2 regions of the Pseudomonas sp. LS.1a genome follow, and region 2 is predicted to be linked to the other one. Evidence: riboswitches for the same ligand, from Rfam matches in the RefSeq annotation. Region 2 holds a riboswitch; the other holds the start of a gene.
The links. A riboswitch is a leader RNA that binds a small molecule or an ion and turns the genes downstream of it on or off. The one in region 2 is predicted to bind cobalamin.

Region 1 (3,942 bases), 1.2 Mb from region 2:
CAACCGGGTTGGTTCCACAGCGCCTCGCCGTTGCGCCCGCAAACCTTGTCCACCACCCACACCTTTGCCCTGTTCGCGGAAAACCGCCTGCAGCTGAGCGATCGCCTGTCGCTGGTTACCGGCGTGCGCCGCGACCAGAACCACATCGTTCAGGAAAAACTGACCGTCGACAGCCGCAGCGACCGCAGCCTGCAAGGTGGCAACTGGCGTGCCGGGCTGGTGTTTGCGGTCAGCGACGACCTGTCGCTGTATGGCCAGTACTCCACCAGCGAGGACGGGGTCGACAACCTCATCAGCCTCAGCGCCAACCAGATGCACTACGACCTGACCGAAGCCAGGCAGACCGAGGTGGGCCTCAAGCAGCGCTTCTGGGAAGGGCGTGGCGAATGGACGTTGGCGGCCTACCACATCGTCAAGAAGAAGCTGCTGGTGGATGACCCGGTCACCCACGAGAAGCAACAGGCTGGTCAGCAGACATCCGACGGCCTGGAGGCAACCCTGGAACTGGCGCTGGCGCACCAGTGGCAGGTGTCGGCCAACGCGTCGGTGGTGCGCGCCAGGTACGACGATTTCGACGAAGTGGTCGGCGGCGTGGCACAGGACCGTGCGGGCAATCGCCCGGCCAATATCCCACGGCGTACCGCCAACCTGTGGCTGAGCAAAGGCTTCGGCCAGCGGATGGAGGCCGGCATTGGCGCGCGCTATGTGGATGAGCGCTATGCCAACACCGCCAACACCCGGAGTGCCCCCGGCTACACCGTGGTCGATGCCAACATCGGCTGGCAGGTGTTGCCGGATGTGCGGCTGGGGTTGCAGCTGAACAACCTGTTCGACCGTGAATATGTGCAGTCGGCGTTCAGTGGCCAGCAGTGGCTGTTGGGGATGCCACGGTCGTACTTTGCGACGGTGGATTACAGCTTCTGATCCTATCTGCCTGCACCGGCCTCTTCGCGGGTAAACCCGCTCCCACAAGGACATCACAGACCTTGAAACCTGTAACGTACCTGTGGGAGCGGGTTTACCCGCGAAGAGGCCGGTGCAGGCAGCACAAAAAATCTACCAATCCATGATTATTTAGTTATAAGATAACATTTCATTTGACATCCATTCCTACCAGCGAACTTTCATGACAAGCGCCAGTGCCACCCCCACCCTGCTCACCCAGCGCCTGCAGAGCATCGATGCCCTGCGCGGTCTGGTGATCCTGTTCATGCTCCTGGACCACGTCCGCGAACCCTTCTTCCTGCACCGCCAGGTCAGCGACCCGATGGCCATCGATACCACCGAGCCCTCGCTGTTCCTCAGCCGCACCCTGGCCCACCTGTGCGCGCCGGTGTTCGTCATGCTGACCGGCCTGTCAGCCTGGCTGTACGGCGAGAAACACCAGGGCCGCGGCGATGTCTCGGCGTTCCTGTTCAAGCGCGGGCTGTTCCTGGTGGTGCTGGAATTCACCCTGGTCAACTTCGCCTGGACCTTCCAGCTGCCGCCCAGCGTCATCTACCTGCAGGTAATCTGGGCCATCGGCGTCAGCATGATCGCCCTGTCGCTGCTGGTCTGGTTGCCACGTGCCGCCCTGATCGCCTTGGGCGCAATCATCATCGCCGGCCACAACCTGCTCGATGGCCTGCACTTTGGCGCCGAATCCGCCCTGCACGTGCCATGGGCAATCCTGCATGACCGGGGCTGGCTTGAGTTCTCCGAAAGCCTGCGCCTGCGCACCTCCTACCCGGTGCTGCCGTGGATCGGTGTCATCGCCCTGGGCTACGGCCTTGGCCCGTGGTTCGCCCGTGGCAGCGAGGCCGGCCAGCGCCAGCATCGCCTGCTGCTGGCCGGGTTGATCGCGCTGCCGGGCTTTGTCGTGCTGCGCCTGCTCAACGGCTACGGCGAGGCGCCGTGGAGCGCTTACCCAACCCTCACGCAAACCCTGATGAGCTTCTTCAACATCACCAAGTACCCACCGTCGCTGCTGTTCCTGGCCCTGACCCTGGGCTGTGGCCTGCTGTTGCTGCGCGCTTTCGAACGCGCCGGCCAGGCCCGCTGGATCAGCGCCCTGGCGGTGTTCGGTGCAGCCCCCATGTTCTTCTACCTGCTGCACCTGTATGTGCTGAAGCTGCTGTACCTGGCCAGCGTGGCGCTGTTCGGCCGCAACCATGGCGACTACTTCGGCTTCGACGGCATCGCCGCGGTGTGGCTGGGGGCGGTGCTGCTGGCGGTTTCGCTGTACCTGCCGGTACGCTGGTTCGCCCGCCTGAAGGCGCGGCGGCGCGACATCACCTGGCTGAAGTACTTCTGAAAAGCGTTTTCACCCGGCGGCGCGATGGTCTACCATGCCGGCCGCCGGTTTCCACCACGGAATCAATAGGGAATCCCAGGCCCGCCAATTCGGGCCAAACGGAACTGCCCCCGCAACTGTAGGTGCCGAGCCTGCTCCATCGATGCCACTGGGCCACCAACCCGGGAAGGCGGAGCCAGGCCATGACGCACCAGTCAGGAGACCTGCCGGCCTACATTCACCAACCGGCGGGGTGTCCGGGATTGGCTATCAGTGTTGCCCCTGCCGCCAGCGGGGGCTCGACGATGCCTGTCCGTGCGTTCCTCACCCGAACTGTCCGATAGGAGATCGCCCAGCATGCTGCCCCGTTTTGCCACCCTGCTCGCCAGCCTCGGCCTCACCGGCCTGGCCCAGGCTGCTGCCACCCACTACCCGCTGACGGTCGACAACTGCGGCAAACCGCAAACCTTCGCCCAGGCGCCGGAGCGCGCGGTCACCATTGGCCAGGCCGGTACCGAGATGCTCTACGCGCTGGGGCTGGGTGACAAACTGGCGGCCACCTCGCTGTGGTTCAACAACGTGCTGCCCGAGTACCAGGTACAGAACGACAAGGTGCCGCGCCTGGCCGACAACGAGCCCAGCTTCGAGGCAGTAGTGGGCAAGCGCCCGCAACTGGTGACGGTGCAGTTCGAATGGATGGTCGGTGCCCAGGGGGCGGTCGGCACCCGTGAGCAGTTCGATGAACTGAGTATCCCCACCTACCTGCTGCCGTCGGACTGCGAAGGCAAGGACAACCTGGTGGGCGCCGACGGCACCCGCCTGCAGGCGTTCCAGGTCGAAAGCATCTACAAGAGCGTCAGCCAGCTGGCGGAAATCTTCGACGTGCAGGACCGTGGCACAGCCCTGAATGCCGAGCTCAGAAACCGCCTGGACAGCGCCAAGGCGCAACTGGCCGGCAAGGATCTGTCCACCACCTCGGCATTGTTCTGGTTCTCCAGCGCCGACCTGCACATCGACCCCTACGTAGCAGGCCGCCAGGGGGTCGCCGATTTCATGCTGCGCACCCTCGGCGTGCGCAACGTGGTCGAGTCCAGCGAAGAGTGGCCGACCGTTGGCTGGGAAACCCTGGCCAAGGCCAACCCCACCTGGCTGATCATCGCCCGCATGGACCGCCGCCGCTACCCCGCCGACGACTATCAGAAGAAGCTGGCATACCTGCGCAGCGACCCGGTAACGCGCAACATGGACGCGGTGAAACACGACCGCATCATCATCCTCGACGCCGACGCCATGCAGGCCGGCATTCGCTTGTTCAGCGGCCTGCAGACGCTGGCCGCCGCCTTCACCAGCGGCAAAGCAGCCCAGTGATGATGCGCCTGTTACCGATCGCCGTTGCCCTGGTCGCCCTGTTGGCGGCCTTGCTGGCCGGCACCGCCATCGGCGAAACCAACCTGTCACCCGGCGTGGTCGGCCAGGTGCTGGCCAACCACCTGTGGCAGGCCGGCTACCCGGTCGACCCGATCGACGCCGGCATCATCTGGAACTACCGCCTGACCCGCACCCTGGTCGCTGCGGCCTGCGGCGCCGGCCTGGCCATCTGCGGCGTGATCCTCCAGGCATTGTTGCGCAACCCGTTGGCCGAGCCTTACCTGCTGGGGTTGTCTGCCGGC
Region 2 (3,942 bases):
CGGATAGTGCTGGGCGAAGCGGGCCATCACCGCGCCCTGGAAGGTCACGCTGTAGCTGTCCGACATCACCACCGAGACCAGTGCCTCGACATTTTCTGCCAGGCGCACCGCCAGGGCATCGAGCCGGGCGCTGGCATCGAGGATCGCCTCGACATGGCTCAGCACCTGCCGCCCAGCCTCGTTCAGCGAGGGGTGGCGGCCGCCACGGTCGAACAGCGGGCAACCCACATCGGCCTCGAAATTGGCGATGGCAATGCTGATAGTGGACTGGCTTTTGCGCAGCTTGCGCGCCGCAGCGGAGAACGAACCCAGCGATGCGGCTTCGACAAAGGCGACCAGAGCTTCGGGTGAGTAGCGCATGCTATTGATAAAACCGATGGTAGCTATTTCGCGAGTATCGGTTCTGTCAAAGAAAATAGGAAGCACGTCTCACGCAATGGATGGAATTTGCAATGAAAAACGTGTCTTTCACCGAACGCCTGGTTCACGCCGTCGGTTATGAAGTGTTCGCCGTGCTGCTGTGTGCGCCGCTGTTGTCCTGGATCATGGGCAAGTCACTGGCGACGGCGGGGGCGCTGGCGGTGACCCTGTCGGTCATCGCCATGCTGTGGAACATGGTCTACAACGCGCTGGTCGACCGCTACGTGCGGGTCGAGCGCATACACTGGAGGGCTAGCGCACGCTTTGTGCACGGCCTGGGCTTCGAGGCCGGGCTGGTGGTGTGGTGCCTGCCGGTGGCGGCGTGGATGCTGGAGATTTCGTTGCTGCAGGCGTTCATGGTGGAGTTGGGCTTCTTCGTGATCATCTTGCCTTACACCGTGCTGTACAACTGGGCCTTCGACAAAGCCCGGCACCTGTTGATGCAGCGCCGCCTTGCATAAATGTTTTGCCGATGCAGGCCCCATTGTGGGAGCGGCCTTGTGTCGCGAAAGGGCTGCAGAGCAGCCCCAGAAATTTATGCAACTGCGCTGAATTCCGAGGGCCGCTTTGCGGCCCTTTCGCGACACAAGGCCGCTCCCACAATGGTGCCCGCGTCAACCAATGAAAAACGGGGCATGCCATTGCTGGCATGCCCCGTTTTTCAAACCGCTAAAGCGCCTCAGGCGACCTTGACGATCCAGCCTGCCGGTGCTTCCACATCACCGCTCTGGATACCGGTCAGCTCGTTGTAGAGCTTCTGGGTAACCGGGCCGACCTTTTCCAGGTCGTGGAACACGTGCAACTTGCCGTTGTACTCGATGCCGCCGATCGGGGTGATCACCGCAGCGGTACCGCAGGCGCCGGCTTCGACGAAACGGTCCAGCTTGTTGATTTCCACATCGCCTTCGATCACGGTCAGGCCCAGGCGCGATTGCGCCAGTTCCATCAGCGACAGGCGGGTGATGCCTGGCAGCACCGAGGCCGATTTCGGGGTGACGAACTCGTTGTTGGCGGTGATGCCGAAGAAGTTTGCCGAACCGACTTCCTCGATCTTGGTGTGGGTCAGCGGGTCGAGGTAGATGGCGTCGGCGAAGTTGGCTTTCTTCGCTTCAGCGCCCGGCTGCAGGCTGGCCGCGTAGTTGCCACCGACCTTGGCCGCACCGGTGCCTTGCGGGGCGGCGCGGTCGAAGCTGGAGATCTGGAAGTTGTGCGGCTTCATGCCGCCCTTGAAGTACGAGCCAACCGGGATGGCGAAGATCGAGAAGATGAACTCGGGGGCGGTGCGCACGCCAATGTTGTCACCGGTGCCGATCACGAACGGACGCAGGTAGAGGGCGCCTTTGCCGTGCGGTGGCACGAACTTCTCGTTGGCCTTGACCACTTGCTTGCATGCCTCGATGAACACATCGGTCGGCACCTGCGGCATCAGCAGGCGGGCGCAGCTGCGCTGCATGCGGGCAGCGTTCTGGTCCGGGCGGAACAGGTTGATCGAACCGTCCTTGCAACGGTAGGCCTTCAGGCCCTCGAAGCACTGCTGGCCATAGTGCAGGGCGGTGGAGCCTTCACTGATGTGCAGTACGTTGTCTTCGGTCAGGGTGCCCTTGTCCCACTCGCCATTGCGCCATACGGACAGGTAGCGTTTGTCGGTCTTGATGTAGTCGAAACCCAGCTTGTCCCAATTAATGCTTTCGTTGCTCATGACACCCTCATTGTCTTGCAAGTGCCCGATCGCTCGGGCTGCTGTTATATGCGCACCACGCCACCATAATACATCCGTGGCGGATCGGGAACGGCCAGTCACGAAACTCCTGCCGGCGGAGGTCTTCCAGGCGCTGAACATATCGAGGCAAGCACCAGCAGCAATGGTTGACCACCCGCCAGCCACTGCGTAGCCTTGCCAGTTCGAGGTTCTTCGGCCAGGCCGAAGCTAAGACGGGAACGCGGTACAAGCCGCGGCTGCCCCCGCAACTGTAAGCACCGACAACGGATCGACACAGCCACTGCGCCCGCGCGCGGGAAGGCGTCATCCCGCCAGCCTGCTGCACCAGCGGGCACATGGAACGGTGCGAGCCAGGAGACCTGCCTCGTCACGTTTTCGACTTTCAACCGGGCGGGGTGATCCGGTGGCGAACAAGCCCGGCCGGCCTGGCCTGCGGCTGTCGTCCTGCATGCCCGCGCCAATCTGCCAAGGGCAATGCGACATGAAAACACTGGCCAAGCTCCCCGTCACCATCGTCACCGGCTTCCTCGGCTCGGGCAAGACTACCTTGCTGCGCCACATGCTCGACAACGCCCAGGGCCGCCGCATTGCGGTGATCGTCAACGAGTTCGGCGAACTGGGCATCGACGGCGAAATCCTCAAGCAGTGCAGCATCGGTTGCACCGAGGAAGAAGCCAGCGGTCGCGTCTACGAGCTGGCCAACGGCTGCCTGTGCTGCACCGTGCAGGAAGAGTTCTTCCCGGTGATGCGCGAGCTGGTGGCACGCCGTGGCGACCTGGACCATATCCTCATCGAAACCAGCGGCCTGGCCCTGCCCAAACCGCTGGTACAAGCCTTCCAGTGGCCTGAAATCCGCAATGCCTGCACCGTCGACGCGGTGATCACGGTGGTCGACAGCCCGGCCGTGGCAGCCGGCACCTTCGCCGCCTACCCGGACCAGGTCGATGCCCAGCGCAAGCTCGACCCTAACCTGGACCACGAATCGCCGCTGCACGAACTGTTCGCCGACCAGCTGGCCAGCGCTGACCTGGTGGTGCTGAACAAGGCCGACCTGATCGACGCCGAAGGCCTGGCCAAGGTCCGCGCCGAAGTGGCCGAAGAACTGCCGCCGGCAGTCAAGGTGATCGAGGCCAGCAGCGGCAAGCTGCCGCTGGAAGTGCTGTTGGGCGTAGGCGCCGAATCCGAGGCGCACATCGATGGCCGCCGTACCCACCACGATTCGCACCATGACGACGATGACCATGACGATCATGACCACGACGCCTTCGATTCGATCTCCATCGACCTGCCCGAAGCTGACGAAAGCCTGCTGCTCGACGCTCTGACCCAGCTGGTAGTGGAGTTCGGCATCCTGCGCGCCAAAGGTTTCGCTGCCATCCCGGGCAAGCCGATGCGCCTGCTGGTGCAAGGCGTGGGCACCCGTTTCGACAAGCACTTCGACCGCGCCTGGCGCGCCGACGAGCCGCGCATCACTCGCCTGGTGCTGATCGGCCAGGACCTCGACGCTGTCCAGCTGGAAGCGCGCCTGCGCCAGGCCCTGGGCGCCTGACCCGTGCACCTGCTGCGGACCCAGCCCGGCGGCTTCGTGCCGGATGACAGCATTGCCGACCTCGGCCAGACACCCGCCGAGCTGGTGATTCTCTGCAGCGGCGATTCGCACCTGGCATTGCTCGCCGATACTGCCGAGCAATTGCCCGAGGATTACCCCAGCCTGCGCCTGGCCAACCCGATGCAGGTACAGAACCATGCCTCGGTCGACCTGTACGTCGACCAGGTACTGCGCCATGCCAAGGTCATCCTGG

Region 1: it holds a riboswitch for cobalamin, as region 2 does, so the genes downstream of both, MKK04_RS09545 (ABC transporter substrate-binding protein) here and cobW (cobalamin biosynthesis protein CobW) in region 2, are expected to answer to the same signal.

The regions. Positions count from the first base shown of each region.
Region 1 covers NZ_CP092827.1:2,077,170-2,081,111, reverse strand. Annotated here, with positions in the region: gene MKK04_RS09555 (TonB-dependent receptor) at 1-924, shown strand, start outside; gene MKK04_RS09550 (DUF1624 domain-containing protein) at 1,127-2,293, shown strand; cobalamin riboswitch at 2,322-2,518, shown strand; gene MKK04_RS09545 (ABC transporter substrate-binding protein) at 2,630-3,640, shown strand; gene MKK04_RS09540 (FecCD family ABC transporter permease) at 3,640-3,942, shown strand, end outside.
Region 2 covers NZ_CP092827.1:3,229,131-3,233,072, reverse strand. Annotated here, with positions in the region: gene MKK04_RS14840 (LysR family transcriptional regulator) at 1-360, opposite strand, end outside; gene MKK04_RS14835 (multidrug/biocide efflux PACE transporter) at 453-881, shown strand; gene MKK04_RS14830 (branched-chain amino acid aminotransferase) at 1,100-2,119, opposite strand; cobalamin riboswitch at 2,309-2,521, shown strand; gene cobW (cobalamin biosynthesis protein CobW) at 2,622-3,689, shown strand; gene cobN (cobaltochelatase subunit CobN) at 3,693-3,942, shown strand, end outside.